2 regions of the Streptococcus sp. 27098_8_134 genome follow, and region 2 is predicted to be linked to the other one. Evidence: predicted binding sites of a transcription regulator. Region 2 holds the regulator's gene; the other holds the start of a gene.
What was found. The regulator HrcA, encoded in region 2, represses chaperone genes, less so after heat shock. The targets are predictions, from matches to a motif close to TTAGCACTCNNNNNNNNNGAGTGCTAA.
Positions count from the first base shown of each region.

Region 1: the regulator HrcA is predicted to act here: its motif matches at 6,785-6,811, upstream of groES (co-chaperone GroES).

Region 1 is NZ_JAPVYD010000001.1:861,887-870,111, reverse strand. Features, by position in the region: gene O3620_RS04120 (substrate-binding domain-containing protein) at 1-71, shown strand, start outside; gene O3620_RS04115 (sensor histidine kinase) at 71-1,384, shown strand; gene O3620_RS04110 (response regulator transcription factor) at 1,377-2,060, shown strand; gene O3620_RS04105 (ABC transporter substrate-binding protein) at 2,057-3,340, shown strand; gene O3620_RS04100 (PTS sugar transporter subunit IIA) at 3,561-3,998, shown strand; gene O3620_RS04095 (PTS sugar transporter subunit IIB) at 4,042-4,536, shown strand; gene O3620_RS04090 (PTS sugar transporter subunit IIC) at 4,564-5,409, shown strand; gene O3620_RS04085 (PTS system mannose/fructose/sorbose family transporter subunit IID) at 5,393-6,247, shown strand; gene O3620_RS04080 (hypothetical protein) at 6,342-6,632, shown strand; gene groES (co-chaperone GroES) at 6,836-7,117, shown strand; gene groL (chaperonin GroEL) at 7,141-8,225, shown strand, end outside.
Region 2 is NZ_JAPVYD010000003.1:335,555-343,779, forward strand. Features, by position in the region: gene O3620_RS09015 (histidine phosphatase family protein) at 1-77, shown strand, start outside; gene O3620_RS09020 (D-alanyl-D-alanine carboxypeptidase family protein) at 64-852, shown strand; gene O3620_RS09025 (PadR family transcriptional regulator) at 1,072-1,395, shown strand; gene O3620_RS09030 (DUF2812 domain-containing protein) at 1,395-1,967, shown strand; gene O3620_RS09035 (ABC transporter ATP-binding protein) at 2,009-2,848, shown strand; gene O3620_RS09040 (ABC transporter permease) at 2,841-3,569, shown strand; gene hrcA (heat-inducible transcriptional repressor HrcA) at 3,733-4,767, shown strand; gene grpE (nucleotide exchange factor GrpE) at 4,803-5,339, shown strand; gene dnaK (molecular chaperone DnaK) at 5,476-7,305, shown strand; gene O3620_RS09060 (DJ-1/PfpI family protein) at 7,533-8,165, shown strand.

The sequences.
Region 1 (8,225 bases), on a different contig from region 2:
AATACCTGATTCCCGTTCACTTAGTCAACAGGGATAATATCAGTAAATACACAGTTACAGGGTGGCAATAATGAGACCTCAAAAAAGTATATTTTACAGCAAAATAGCCTTGATGGTCATCAATCTGGTTGCCATTGTCTATAATGCGTCCATCTATCTCTTTGCGACCAACTATGTAGCAGCTAAGGGCTTCAGTCATTCGCTTTTGGAGCGTTTGGATGCTATTCCGGGCTCTCCCAGCTTGATTTTCTGGGTATCAATTAGCCTCTATGGTAGTTTGCTTTTGGTCATGTACTATCGCGAGCGCCACCCCAATCAGCTGTCCGTCTATGACAAGGCAACCATTATTGAAATCCTGCTCATGCTGGTCATCTTTTCCGTTCTGCACTCGTCCTACAATGGCTTGATTCTCCTGGTGTTTGCGGATATTTTCTATGGCTCTAAGGAGTTCAATTCTTCTAAGGACAAGAAGTATTGGTTTTCTTTCATTATTTTGAGCTTTGGCATGCTGCTCTTGTCCAACTATGACCTCATGTCGCTCTTTATCAAGCTGCCTTCGCTGGATACCTATATTCGGTTTTACCCAGAGTCCGTTCGGCTGTTACTGCTTTTTGGTAAGAACTTTCTCTACTCCCTCAATATCGTTGTCTTTATGATTTCCTTGCTCTTCTATATCTTGTCGGCTATTACAGAGCGTCATCGGATTGAGGAAGAGCTGCGCATGACTTCTCAGGCCAATCGCGAGTTGAACTCTTATCTGGCCTTGTCTGAGAAAATAGCAGAAGATCGAGAGCGAAAGCGGATTGCCAGAGAGATTCACGATACATTGGGCCATGCCCTGACGGGAATTTCGGCGGGTATTGATGCGGTCAAGGTCTTGGTTGATATTGATACCAATCGGGCTAAGGAGCAGCTCAATAATGTCTCAGTCGTCGTTCGAGATGGTATCCGTGATGTCCGAGGCTCGCTCAATAAGATGCGGCCGGGAGCTCTGGAAAATAATACTTTGAAGGAAGCTCTGATTAAGATTATCCGTGAGTATGAAGCTATCTCCAACTTAGAGATTCATCTTCGTTACGAATGGGATAATATTGACCTGGATATTGCAAAGGAAGACATTGTCTTCCGGGTGATTCAGGAGTCTATTACCAACTCTGTCCGCCATGGGCATGCCAAGACTATCTGGATTGAGCTGCTGGAGGAAGAGTCCTATGTAATGACCATTCGGGATGATGGTGTTGGCTTTGATGAACTCCACTATGGCTATGGCCTCAAGCAGATGCAGGAGCGCCTAATGATTATTGGCGGAAGCGTCCGTTTTGAAAATCGGGACGGTTTCTACACGCATATCGAAATCCCAAAAATAGGAGGAAGACATGATTAAGGTTTTAATAGCAGACGATCAGGCCTTGATTCGCGAGTCTCTGCAAATCATCTTGTCAGCCCACGCTGATATTGAGGTTGTCGGGACAGTTGGAGACGGCAAGGAAGTGCTGGAAAAGCTTCATCGGGTGCGCCCAGATGTGATTCTGATGGATATTCGCATGCCAGTCATGGACGGTGTTCTCTGTACCAAGGCTGTCAAGGAGCAGTATCCAGATGTTAAGATTATCATTCTGACGACCTTTGACGACGATGAATTTATCTTCTCCGCTCTTAAATACGGTGCGTCTGGTTATATTCTCAAAGGAGTTTCGACAGAAGAGCTTCACGAAGCCATTCAGACAGTCTATCGAGGCGGAGCTATGATCAATCCCAATATTGCCACCAAGGTCTTCAAAATCTTTTCACAGATGGCCCAGTCCAACTTTGCTATCACGGTGACGGAGGAAAATATAGAGGACATGAGCCGGACGGAGTGGAAGATTATCCAGCAGATTGGCTTTGGGATTTCTAATAAAGAAATTGCTGCCAAGCTCTTTCTGTCAGAAGGGACAGTCCGAAATTACCTGTCAGGCATCCTAGCCAAGCTCAACTTGCGCGACCGAACCCAGCTGGCTATCTGGGCTGTGCAGACCGGAGTCACCCAGAGAGATTTTAGTAAGGAAAGCGACAAATGAAGTGGAGACTGAGACATTTGGCCCTACTGGTTGTCCTGATTATATCTGTTGCTTTGGCTTTTGTCTTTTGGGCTTCAGCTCAGGAAAAAGTCCTTCGTATCGGTGTCTATGCTGGCTCTAGCTGGGATGTGCCTAACAGCCGTGAAAACAAGGTCTTGGACAGCCTGATTAAAAAATTTGAAAAGACGCATCCTCATGTCAAGGTCGTCTACGAAAGCGGTATTCCCAAGGATGATTACGCTGACTGGCTGGCAGAGCAAGTCTTGAAAGGCGAGCAACCGGATCTCTTTATGGTACCGGAAAACGACTTTAGCATGTTGGCTTCGACTGGCGCGCTCAAATCCTTGGATACCCTCTTAAGGGATGATGAGCGAAAGGCGTTTTATCCGGTGGCTTATGAAGCTGGGCAATATCAGGGAGTCAGCTATGCTCTTCCAGTCGAGAGCAATCCCATCATGATGTGTGTCAATAAAGACTTGCTCGAAAAAGAAGGAATTAGCATTCCTGAGTCAGGCTGGACTTTGGATGATTTCTATGAGATTTGCAAGAAAGTAACCAAGGATACCAATGGCGATGGTGTGGTGGATCAGTACGGTATTACGGATTACACTTGGCAGCAGGCTCTGGTAGCTTACGGCGGTCATCTTACCGATAAATCCGGTATCAATGTAGACAGCTCAGAGATGCACCAAGCCTTGGCCTTTATGAGCAAGCTAGACATGCTCAGCCAGCATTATAAGGTGACTTCTAATGATTTTGATGAGGGGCGGGTGGCCTTCTACCCCATGAGTCTGGCCCAGTATCGGACCTACAAGCCCTACCCATACCATGTTGCCAAGTATTCTAGCTTTTCTTGGACCTGTATCCCGATGCCAACAGCCAATAGCCAGGTGATGGGAACACAGGTCAAGACCTCGCTTTTTGCTATGTCTTCCAATACCAAGCAAGAGAAGCTAGCTTGGGAATTTATGCTCTTGCTGTCACAGGATAAAGAAAGTCAGCAGGCCTTGTTTGAAAAATCGCAGGGGACCTCAGTCTTACCATCTGTGGTGAAAAGTCAACAGGCTAGAGAAATCTTACAGGCTGATGATTTTGGCTTGGATTCCTTGACTTCTGAGAGGCTAGACCACATGATGAATCGCTCCATCATTGACATCAGTCTGGAAGTGGACCGTCATACGATGGACCGGATGGACTATCTGATTCAAAATGCTATGCAGAATCAAGAGATTGATAGTGCCTTGCCGAGCATTCAAAGAGAAATAGAAAGCGGAAAATAATCTGCTTTCTTTTTTATTGCTAATTAAGCCAGAAAAAAGCACAGCTGACTAGACCAATATGACAATTGTCATATTTTTCCTAACAAATGTCATCTGGGCAAAATGACATTTGACAATATGAAACCGGTTCCATATTCTGTACAATAAAATCATCAATAAATCCTTCGTCATCTAAAGCCTGACTTGGCTAAGAAGTTGAAGGATAAAGGAGGCAGGAAAGATGAAATACCTTGTACTGGTCAGCCATGGGGGACTGGCTGCAGGCGTGCAGAGTTCCTTGAAGATGTTTGCTGGAGACAAGACGGATCAGGTGATTGCGGTCGGTCTTCAGGAAGGTAAGTCAGTTGATGATTTTGCAGTTGATTTTACTCAGGCCTTGTCTGGCTTAAGCGCTGATGACAGTGTCTTAGTTCTGGCTGATATTGTAGGAGGCAGTCCTCTGACGACAGCAGCTAGCGTCTTAGCTGACATGGGTAAGCTCGACTCAGCAGTTATCTTGGGAGGTTTGAACCTGACCATGGGACTTACTGGCTTGGTTATGAAAGACATCTTGGACGGAAAAGAGCTGGCTCAGGCCATCCTTTCCGAGGCCACAGCTGCTTTGCAGGAATTTGAAGTCGTAAGCGATGCAGCTGACGAAGATGAAGACGACATTTAGTGCTTCCGCTATACATTATAAAAGATAAAAGGAGATTTTAAAGATGACAGTATCATTTGTACGGATTGACGACCGCATGATCCACGGTCAAACAGTCACTCGCTGGGCTAAGGAATACCCTTGTGATGGCTTGATTGCAGTTAATAATGCTGCGGCAGGAAACAAGGTTTTGATTCAGGCCTACAAGGGAGCTTCTGACAAGAAGACTTTTGTTTGGACCAAGGAAGCCTTCAAGGAAAAATCAGGCAAGGTCACAGAGTCAGATAGTCGCTATTTCCTCATTACGAAAAATCCTGTGGATATGAAGGAAATCCTAGTGGACCAAGGTTTTGTACCTGGGGATGTTAAGGAAATCATCGTCGGTCCTGCTAATGACCGTCCGGGAGCTGTTAAGCTGGGCAACAACCAGTCCATCACCCAGGAAGAGGCAGAAGCGATTGAGGCAATGGAAAAAGCTGGTTACAAAGTCAAATTCCAGCTCTTACCAGATGTTTCCATTGGTTACTGGAGCGATTTCAAGTCTAAATTTGGTTTTTAATTACAATAATGAAAAGGAGAGTCTATTATGACAATTTCTTGGCTGCAAGCCGCTTTACTGGGTCTTTTTGCTAGTTTAGCTTCTATGCCTGGTATGGGTGGTTCTAGTATTGGTAACTACACTCTGGGACGTCCTCTGGTCGGAGGCTTGATTAGTGGCTTGATTCTTGGAGATTTAAAAACAGGGATTATGGTTGGGGTAGCCCTTCAGGTCCTCTATATCGCTCTGGTAACACCAGGTGGTACAGTTTCCGCTGACGTGCGGGCGATCTCTTACATTGGGATTCCTCTTGCAATCTTATTTGTTCACTCTAAAGGCATCACCTCTGAATCTGCTATCGCTGCAGCAGCTGCACCAATCGGAGCAGCAGTTGGTACTATCGGTACAGTTCTCTTCTATGGAACAGCCACTACAAACTTGCTTTGGCAGCACATTGGCTGGAAAGCTGTTGAAAAAGGCGAATTCAAAAAGCTTTACGCTGTTGACTGGGTCTATCCTTGGATTTCCCACTTTGTCTTCTCTTTCCTCCCAACCATGATCATCACGAAGTTTGGTCCGAATATGGTTGAACTGATGAAGACTCACCTGCCAATGGATGGCTTCATCATGAAATCCCTCTTTACAGTCGGAGCTCTTCTCCCATGTGTCGGTATTGCCATTCTCTTGAAACAAATCGTTACCAAGGCTGCTGACTTTATCCCATTCTTTGTGGGCTTCACCTTGGCTAAGTCACTTGGTCTTAATTTGGTTGCCAGTGCAGTTGTTTCATTGATTTTTGCAGTAATTTACTATGAATTGGAAGTAATCAAATCAGCTCGAGTAACCGCGCCGGCTGGTGGAGCTGATTTTGATGACGATGAGGAGGATATCTAAGATGGCTGAAAGAAAGAAAATAACTAAAAAGACTTTAGCGAAATCATTCCACCATTGGTACTATGGTCATTTGACTTGCTTCTCTCAAGAGCACATGCAGACTTTCGGCTACTTGACCTCTATGCTGCCAATCGTGGAAGAACTCTACAAAGACAAAGCTGAGCAGAAAGAAGCTATGCAGACCTATACAGCTTTCTTCAACACAGAACCTCAGCTTGGAGCTTTGGTAGTGGGGATTACAGCTGGTTTGGAAGAAGCGCGTGCCAATGGTGACGCTGTTGACGGCGAAACTATCAATGGTATGCGTGCCGGTCTCATGGGACCTATCGCAGGTATCGGTGACTCTTTGGTTGTTGGAACTTTGATTCCAGTTCTGCTGGGGATTGCCCTTGGACTCTCTAAAGGTGGAAATCCTATCGGCGCTCTCTTCTACATCCTTGTCTGGAATGTTCTCATCTATGGCGGTATGCGCTTTGCCTACTTCAAAGGCTATGAATTAGGGGACAAGGCGGTAGAATTCCTTGTAGGACCTAAAGGACAGGCGCTTCGTAAGGCAATCAGTGTCATTGGCGGTATGGTTATCGGGGCAGTTGCTGCAACTTGGGTATCTGTAACGACTTCATTAGAGCTGAAAAATGCTGATGGCGAAGCTTTCCTGAAGTTGCAAGAAAAGATTGATGGTGTTTATCCAGGTCTCTTAACAGCTGGCTTTATCACCCTTTGTTGGTGGCTGATGGCCAAGAAAAAAGTATCACCAAACCTCGTTATGCTCCTCTTGGTTGTCATTGCTTTGATTGGTGTAGCGCTTGGCATCTTTGACCCTCAACTTAAATACTAATTCTCGCTCAATTTTAGGCTGGCAGTAAGTCCGATTTGCAGCTAGTCTAATACAAATTTGTTTGAGCAGAGTAAAAGAAAGAACGGAGAAGATCATGACAGAACAAGAATTGATTCAAGGCTATGAAACAGAAATTCACTACCAGAAGCATATGATTGAAAATCTAGGACGCTGGTTCAGTCTCTTCTTTGCCATTGCCAGCATCGGTCTTGTTCTGATTTATCTCTTTCATGAGACCAATCTCCTAGCACTGATTGCAGGAATCGTTTTATCTCTACTAGGGATCTTAGCCATGCTCGTATTTGGCTATGGCATCTATAGAGGGCGCCTAAATCTGCAAAAAGTGATTGATGATTTTGAAGCAAAACTAAAACTTGCAAGATAGACATTCCCCCTAAAGACAAGTCTGAGAGGATTTTAGCTCGGACTTGTTTTTTTGAGTTTAGGACCAAGCGAAGAAAAAATAAAATTTTTCTTTCATCTAGCCGGTTTTTTTCTTGACTATTTCTGACCAAGTGATAAAATAATAACTATAGATTAGCACTCGATAGTTTAGAGTGCTAAAAATTCAATCTTTGGAGGAAAACTATGTTAAAACCATTAGGAGACCGTGTGGTCTTAAAAGTAGAAGAAAAAGAGCAGAAAGTTGGCGGATTTGTCATTGCAGGCAACGGCCAAGCAGCGACTAAGACAGCTGAAGTTGTCGCAGTCGGTCAAGGTATTCGTACTTTGAACGGTGAGCTGGTATCCCTGAGTGTCAAGGAAGGAGAGAAGGTTCTCGTAGAAAATCACGCAGGCGTGGAAGTCAAGGACGGAGATGAAGCTTATCTCTTAGTCAGTGAAGCCAATATTCTAGCAGTTGTCGAGTAAGATTAGAAGAGAGGAATAATAAAATGGCAAAAGATATTAAATTTTCAGCAGATGCAAGAAGCAGTATGGTTCGTGGAGTTGACATCTTGGCAAATACTGTCAAGGTGACTTTGGGTCCTAAAGGCCGCAATGTCGTTTTGGAAAAATCATTTGGCTCACCCCTCATCACCAATGACGGTGTAACCATTGCCAAGGAAATCGAACTGGAAGACCATTTTGAAAACATGGGCGCTAAGCTGGTGTCAGAAGTTGCTTCAAAGACCAACGATATCGCTGGTGACGGAACAACAACAGCAACTGTTTTGACACAGGCTATCGTCCGCGAAGGGATTAAAAATGTTACAGCTGGTGCTAATCCAATTGGTATCCGCCGCGGGATTGAAGCAGCCGTTGCGACAGCAGTTGAAGCCCTAAAATCTAACTCAGTGCCAGTTTCTAACAAGGAAGCTATTGCTCAGGTTGCTGCCGTTTCTTCTCGCAGCGAGAAAGTCGGCGAGTACATCTCTGAAGCTATGGAAAAAGTTGGCAATGACGGCGTTATTACCATTGAAGAGTCCAAAGGAATGGAAACTGAGCTGGATGTAGTTGAGGGAATGCAGTTTGACCGTGGCTACTTGTCTCAGTATATGGTAACCGACAATGAAAAAATGGTAGCCGAACTGGACAATCCTTACATCTTGATTACTGACAAGAAAATTTCTAACATTCAAGAGATTCTGCCATTATTGGAAAACATCTTGAAAACCAATCGTCCGCTCTTGATTGTTGCAGATGATGTGGACGGTGAAGCTCTGCCAACGCTGGTTCTTAACAAGATTCGCGGAACCTTTAATGTCGTAGCTGTTAAGGCACCAGGCTTTGGCGATCGTCGTAAGGCTATGTTGGAAGACATCGCTATTTTGACAGGCGGTACAGTGATTACAGATGACCTTGGTCTAGAGCTCAAAGACGCTACGATTGAAGCGCTTGGACAAGCTTCTAAAGTCACTGTTGATAAGGACAGCACTGTGATTGTAGAAGGTTCAGGCAATCCTGAAGCCATTGCTAACCGTGTGGCAGTTATTAAGTCACAGATTGAAAGCAGCACTTCTGAGTTTGACCGTGAAAA
Region 2 (8,225 bases):
CAGTAGCTTGCGTCGGAGACATGTCTTATCGAGAGGCCGGTGCCAAAGTAATGGAGGAAGAAGTTGAAGCGCGCTAAACATCGCAAAGAAAAGAGAAAATCGAAGTCTAAGAAGATTGGGTTAACGTTTTTATTGTTAATCGTCTTGTGTCTAGTAGCTGGAGGGACGGTGATTTATTTCCGTCCGTCCTTGTTACAAGATCTGCTTGCAAAGATTCAGTTTTCGGGTTCATCTAGCAGTTCTGCTACGAAAGGCTCTTCTGGCTCAGAGAGCTCGCAGTCTGATTTGCCCAAGGTTTCTTCTACTGATTGGAATTTGATATTGGTCAATCGAGACAACCAGCAAGAAGAAAAGACACCTGAACTGACTCAGATTGGAGAGGTGCAGGTGGACAGCCGCATTGCTGAAAATACTCGGCAATTCCTAGCAGCAGCCCAGGCGATAGCTCCTGAAGAAACTCTAATCTCTGGCTATCGCAGCCGAGCGGAGCAGGAGGAGCTCTATAACGAAAAAGTTGCTGGGGAAGTCGCCAAAGGCTTGTCAAATGAAGAAGCAGTCAGCATCGTGCTGAAGCAGGTGCAGCTTCCAGGAGCCAGCGAGCATCAAACGGGCTTGGCTATTGATATGAGCGCACCAGAAGGTCAGGAGGATGAATTGGCTGCCAAGATTGCGGAGCTAGCTCCCCAGTATGGTTTTGTCCTTCGCTATCCGGATGGCAAGAGTGATATTACCGGAGTTGACTTTGAGAATTGGCATTACCGCTATGTCGGTGTGGAGAATGCCCAGTATATGCAGAAGCACAATCTGGTTCTGGAAGAATACATCGCCCTGCTCAAGGAAGCAGGAAAATAAATAAGTAAGTCAGGTGTTCCTGGCTTTTTTTATGCTGATTTATCAGGATGCAGGTCTCTAATCCTTTTAGCTTCTGATCAAATCAGCTGCAAGTATTGATAGATAAAAATGAATTACTTTTTGTAAAAAAATATTTATAAATCCTTGACAACTATATCGAACTGCGATATAATTTTTATATCAAGGTTCGATATATCGAGGTGAAAGTGAGATAAAAAGATGAGTGGACTGACAGAAAAGCTTAGGAGAGTCTATGTGCCAATGACAGAGACAGGTTTTTATATCCTCTTCTGTCTTCAGAAAGAAAGGCATGGCTACAGTATTACTCAAAAAGTCAAGGATCTGACAGAAGGACAGCTATCTATCAGCCCTGGAACCATGTACGGAACCTTGGCAAAGATGGGAAAAGATGGTCTGATTGCCTTTGTTCGTGAGGAAGAAAAGAGAAAGCTCTATTCTATCACGGAGCTTGGGAAGCAGATTTTAGAGTTGGAAATCCAGCGGATTGAGCGCCTTTACCGCAATAGTAAGGAGGAAGTTTGATGGAAAAGAAAATTGTCTATAAAATCTTTACCATTGCAGACTATGACAGAGAAGCAGCTTATTTTAAACAAATGCACAGCCAAGGCTGGAAATTGAAAAAAGTAAGTTATTCTCCCTTTCTTGTTGCGGTTCGTTATACATTTGAATCCTGTCCGCCTCAGGACGTGGCCTATCAATTAGATTTTCGCCCCATAAAGAAGGCGGAGCAAGAATCCTATTATCAACTGTTTGAGGATTGTGGCTGGGAGCATATTGCAAACTTTAATCAATTTTCTTATTTCCGCAAGCCGGTTTCTCAGATTGATGCAGACAGCGATCTTGAAATCTATAATGACGCATGGTCTAAGCTAGAAATGGTCAAGCGTTTACTTGTATGGCGATTTTTGCCGGCCATCATGGTTTTGTGTGTCACTACCTATCTCATTCTAGATATTTCCCAGAAAAGTTTGAAAGCAAGTCTATTATTCAAATCAATCTTAGCAATAGACTGTGTCATATTGCTCATTCTGTTCTGTCAACTGGTCCATATTGCCTTGCGTTTTTGGAAAATGAGGCAGGAACTGAAAGATTGATTGCAGTTTTGTTAAATACTGTTGTGAAAGCGAGGAAAACAATGAAAAAGACCATTATTGAAGTGCAAGGCTTGAAAAAGAAATTCAAGGAACAAGAAGCCTTGGCAGGAATCGATTTTTCCATCCAAGAGGGAGAGATTTTTGGCTTCCTAGGACCATCTGGATCTGGTAAAACCACGACTATCAATATTTTGACTGGTCAGTTGTCTGCAGATGCTGGGACAGCTCATGTGCTGTCTGCACCGGTTGAGGATTTAAAGGTAGAAGTCCTGGAGCAGATTGGGATTGTCAGCGATGGCAGTGGTTTTTATGAAAAGATGTCACTTTATAAGAATCTCAAGGCCTATGCTATGCTCTTTGGTGTTAAGATGACAGAAGTCGATGAACTTCTCCGGAAAGTGGGACTCTATGATAGCCGCAACAAGGTGGCTGAAAAACTATCTACCGGTATGAAGCAGCGCATGTTACTGGTTCGCGCCTTGATTAATCGACCTAAATTGCTCTTCTTGGATGAGCCAACCAGTGGTTTGGATCCGTCAACCTCTCGCACCATTCATGAACTACTGCTAGAACTAAAAGCTCAGGGGACAACTATTTTTTTGACGACTCATGATATGCAAGAAGCTACCCTCTTGTGTGATCGCTTGGCCTTGCTAAGTAAAGGAAAATTAGTCGAAGTGGGCAGTCCGCATGAGATAATCCAAAAGTATAATACAGATAAGAAGGTTCGTTTAGAATATGAAGATTTGACGACGAAGACAGTTACCTTTGATGAACTGCAAGGTGGTTTGGATTTGTCCAACGTTATCAGTATTCATTCCTGCGAACCAACTTTGGAAGATGTTTTTATCACGTTGACAGGAGGTACCTTAAATGTCTAATAAATTCAAAGGTATGATTTGGCTGAGAGGTCAAGTGACACTAGCTAATAAAAGTATTCTATTGCAGGTTTTTATGCCGATTTTCCTTGTTTTTCTCTATAAATTTATTTTTTCTCTGAATGGAGTAGGTAAGGAAATTGGAGTGGATAAACTAGCTATTATGTTGCTTACGATCTCTCTGCCTTTCTCTCTAGCCATGTCAGTTGGGACACCTATCATCATCATCCTAGCTGAGGAAAGAGAAAAACATAATTTGCAAAGTTTGCGCTTGGCTGGTGTGACAGCGGGTCAATACATTCTCTCCGCCTTAATCTGGCCAGCGATTATTGGGAGCTTTTATATCGTCATTACCCCACTTTTGGTAGGAGCTAAGCTTTCTAATCATGTATTTAGCTATAGTTTGGTACTCTTATTGACCATGCTGGTCTTAATTTTCTTCTTTTTAATGGTTGGTCTGTTTTGTAAAAATCAGGTCATGGCACAATCCCTTAGTGTTCCAGCCATGCTCTTGGCGGCATTTATTCCTATGTTTTCAAATATGAGCGAGGATTTATTTAAGGTGCTGCGTTATAGCTTTATGGGCCTCTTTACTAGTTATATGAAAGATTGGTCTCATTTCCATTTATGGAGCGGAGAATTTTTGGCTCTGCTACTTTGGCTGCTTCTTTTTACAGGAATTTCTTTCTATTTGATGCGCCGTTTGCAAATCTTGGACGACTAATCTAGGTCGCTAGACTGATTTTTAGCACTCTTGTAAAAAGAGTGCTAATTTTTTGAGTTTTTGTCTTGACTTTGGAGTAGAAGAGTGTATAATAGAATCATGAGTTAGCACTCGAGGTGATTGAGTGCTAATTGACAGCAGAATCTTGATTGGAGGTGATGCCGTGGTCACGGAGCGTCAAAATGAGATTTTGAATTTGATTATTGATATCTTTACTAAGACTCACGAGCCGGTCGGCTCCAAAGCCCTGCAGGATTCCATCAATTCCAGTAGTGCTACTATCCGAAACGATATGGCAGCTTTGGAAAAGCAGGGGCTTCTGGAAAAGGCGCATACGTCCAGCGGCCGTAAGCCTAGCGTGGCTGGTTTTCAGTACTTTGTCAAGCATTCTCTGTCCTTTGATCGTCTCGCTGAGAATGAACTTTATGAGGTTATCAAAGCCTTTGACCATGAGTTTTTCAACTTGGAGGACATTCTTCAACAGGCAGCAGACCTTTTGACCAAGCTCAGTGGATGCACGGTTGTTGCACTGGATGTAGAACCCAGTCGGCAGCGTTTGACAGCTTTTGACATCGTTGTGCTCAGTCAGCACACGGCTCTGGCGGTCTTCACCTTGGATGAGTCCAATACCATTACCAGTCAGTTTATGATTCCGCGCAACTTCCTAAGAGAAGATCTGGACAGGCTTAAAGGCCTAGTAAGGGAGCGGTTCTTGGGACAGACAGTGCTGGACATCCATTACAAGATTCGAACGGAAATTCCGCAGATTATCCAACGCTATTTCACTACGACGGACAATGTCATTCAGCTTTTTGAGCATATCTTTGGTGATATTTTCAAGGAAAATGTGATTCTGTCTGGCAAGGTTCAGCTCTTGGAATTCTCAGACCTGACGGCCTATCAGTTTTTTGATGACCCGCAGAAAGTAGCTTTTGAGATTCGCGACAGTTTGGCCGAAGATCAGATGCAAAGCGTGCGCGTGGCAGACAGTAGAGAAAGCTGTTTGGTTGATTTGACACTAATTTCCAGCAAATTCCTGATTCCTTATCGAGGCTTTGGGGTGCTGGCAGTTGTCGGTCCGGTCAATCTTGATTACCAACGGCTGGTCAGTCAGATGAATGTCGTCAACCGCGTGCTGACCATGAAACTGACCGACTTCTATCGATACCTTAGCAGTAATCACTACGAAGTCCACTAAATATAGTATAAATATTCCTAAAAAGGAGGTGCCTTGTGGCAAAACATAAACAAGAAGAACATCCAGAAGATGTAGAAGTAAAAGAGGAAGCTGTAGAAACAGCTGAGCAAGCTGAATCAGCAAGCCCTGAAAAATCAGAATTAGAACTAGCTAATGAGCGGGCAGAAGATTTTGAAAACAAATATCTCCGTGCTCATGCAGAAATGCAGAACATCCAGCGCCGAGCAAATGAAGAACGCCAGCAGCTGCAAAGGTACCGCAGCCAGGACTTGGCAAAAGCTATTTTGCCTTCGATAGATAATCTGGAGCGCGCACTTGCCGTTGAAGGTCTGACAGATGATGTCAAAAAAGGACTGGAAATGGTGCAGGAAAGCTTGATTCATGCTCTCAAAGAAGAGGGTATCGAAGAAATCCCAGCTGACGGAGCTTTTGACCATAACTATCACATGGCCATTCAAACCGTTCCAGCTGACGATGAGCACCCAGCTGACACTATCGCACAGGTCTTCCAAAAAGGCTACAAACTTCATGATCGTATTTTGCGCCCAGCAATGGTAGTGGTCTATAACTAGGCTAGAAAACTTGAAAAATCTTGTCCGAAACGACAATAAACTATGAAGAAAGAAAACATTCGTTTAGCTTTGCTTTTAATGAGCGAACGAACCAAAGAGTATTGAAAATAAAATTAAAGTAAAAAGAGGTAAAAATATGTCTAAAATTATCGGTATTGACTTAGGTACAACAAACTCAGCAGTTGCAGTTCTTGAAGGAACTGAAAGCAAAATCATTGCAAACCCAGAAGGAAATCGTACAACACCATCTGTAGTGTCATTCAAAAATGGTGAAATCATCGTTGGTGATGCGGCAAAACGTCAAGCAGTAACAAATCCAGATACAATCATTTCCATCAAATCAAAAATGGGAACATCTGAAAAAGTAGCTGCTAACGGCAAAGAATACACTCCGCAAGAAATCTCAGCTATGATTCTGCAATACTTGAAAGGCTATGCAGAAGAATACCTTGGTGAAAAAGTCAGCAAAGCGGTTATCACAGTGCCAGCTTACTTTAACGACGCACAACGTCAAGCGACTAAAGACGCTGGTAAAATTGCTGGTCTTGAAGTAGAACGTATCGTTAACGAACCAACTGCAGCAGCCCTTGCTTACGGTCTTGACAAACAAGATAAAGAAGAGAAGATCTTGGTCTTTGACTTGGGTGGTGGTACCTTCGACGTTTCAATCCTTGAGTTGGGTGATGGTGTTTTTGATGTATTGGCAACTGCTGGTGACAACAAACTCGGTGGTGATGACTTTGACCAAAAGATTATCGACCACATGGTAGCTGAGTTCAAGAAAGAGAACGGCATCGACTTGTCAAATGATAAGATGGCGCTTCAACGTTTGAAAGATGCAGCTGAAAAAGCTAAGAAAGATCTTTCTGGCGTGACTTCAACTCAAATCAGCTTGCCGTTTATCACAGCTGGTGACGCTGGACCTCTCCACTTGGAAATGACTCTGACTCGTGCTAAATTCGACGATTTAACTCGTGACTTGGTAGAGCGCACTAAAGAACCAGTTCGTCGTGCTCTTTCTGACGCAGGCTTGAGCTTGTCAGAAATTGACGAAGTAATCTTGGTTGGTGGTTCAACTCGTATTCCGGCAGTTGTGGAAGCTGTTAAGGCTGAAACTGGTAAAGAACCAAACAAATCAGTAAACCCTGACGAAGTAGTTGCTATGGGTGCTGCTATCCAAGGAGGTGTTATCACTGGTGATGTCAAAGACGTTGTCCTTCTTGACGTAACACCATTGTCACTTGGTATCGAAACAATGGGTGGCGTCTTCACTAAGCTGATTGACCGCAACACAACGATTCCAACTTCTAAATCACAAGTCTTCTCAACTGCGGCAGACAATCAACCAGCCGTTGATATCCATGTTCTTCAAGGTGAACGTCCAATGGCAGCAGATAACAAGACTCTGGGGCGCTTCCAATTGACAGATATCCCAGCTGCTCCTCGTGGAATTCCTCAAATCGAAGTAACCTTTGACATCGATAAGAATGGTATCGTATCTGTTAAAGCTAAAGACCTTGGAACTCAAAAAGAACAACACATTGTCATCCAATCTAACAGCGGCTTGACTGATGAAGAAATCGACCGTATGATGAAGGATGCAGAAGCGAACGCTGAAGCAGATAAGAAACGTAAAGAAGAAGTTGACCTTCGTAACGAAGTCGACCAAGCTATCTTTGCGACTGAAAAGACAATCAAGGAAACTGAAGGCAAAGGCTTTGACGCAGAGCGTGACGCTGCCCAAGCTGCTCTTGATGAACTTAAGAAAGCGCAAGAAGATAATAACTTGGACGATATGAAAGCGAAATTGGAAGCTCTTAACGAAAAAGCTCAAGCGTTGGCAGTGAAACTCTATGAGCAAGCTGCTGCGGCTCAACAAGCCCAAGCGGGAGCAGAAGGAGCTGAAAACACAGGCTCAACTAAAGCAGACGACGATGTCGTAGACGGAGAGTTTACGGAGAAATAGGCGGTGAGACAGAACTAAAAATTGAAAGTTTTTAGTTCGTAGTCGAACCCCCGCGAGGATGATTAGGATTTTTGGGAGTCTGAAAGACGAACCTAAAATCCAATCAGCTACCGCGTCAAAAATTTTTCGAAAAATATTGTTTTGAAAATTTCACGTCGTAATGATAGGAAGAAATCCAGAGGTTGCAACCCAGCCTCTGTTTTTCGCTAAACTAGAGGGTGACGCTTATGAAGAAAGTGCTCTGTTTAATTTATCCTAATTTTTCACTTTATGAAGTAGTTAGTCTGACCAGTGCTTTAGCTCTATCTTTTGGTATTGAGGTTGATTATGCTGGTTCAGATATAAATGTTATAAGATCAGAAGATGGACTTCCCTGTCAACCTACTAGGACACTGGATGAAGTAGTTATCGAAGACTATTCTTGTGTCATTTTGCCAGGAATGATAAATATTATCCCTGCTTTGCATGATGAAAAATTGATTTCTTTCCTAAGAAGTTTGAAGCAGCAAGAGATTTTGATTGCAGCTATTTCATCAGCTCCCATTTTATTGGCGAAAGCAGGTTTATTGAAGGATAATAAATTTACTGGTGGGATTTGGCAAAACTTCTTTGACTATTTTGAATTTCTTCCACGTGAGAATTTCAAAGCTCAAGCTGTTCTACAAGATAAAAACATCATTACAGCTGTTGGCTTTGCACATCAAGCGTTTGCAAGAAAAGTGCTTCTTAGTCTAGATTTGGTAGATAATGCTGACAACTATTTTAAAGAACAGAATCAGTATTCGGAAGAGGACTTGATATTCACTTTATCCGATGAAGAGTTTGCTGAGATGAAGCATGAATTTGAAAATACCCTCTAATCAATATTTTCTAAAATTTAAAGAAAGGAACATGGGTGTTCGCAACTGAACACGGGTTCC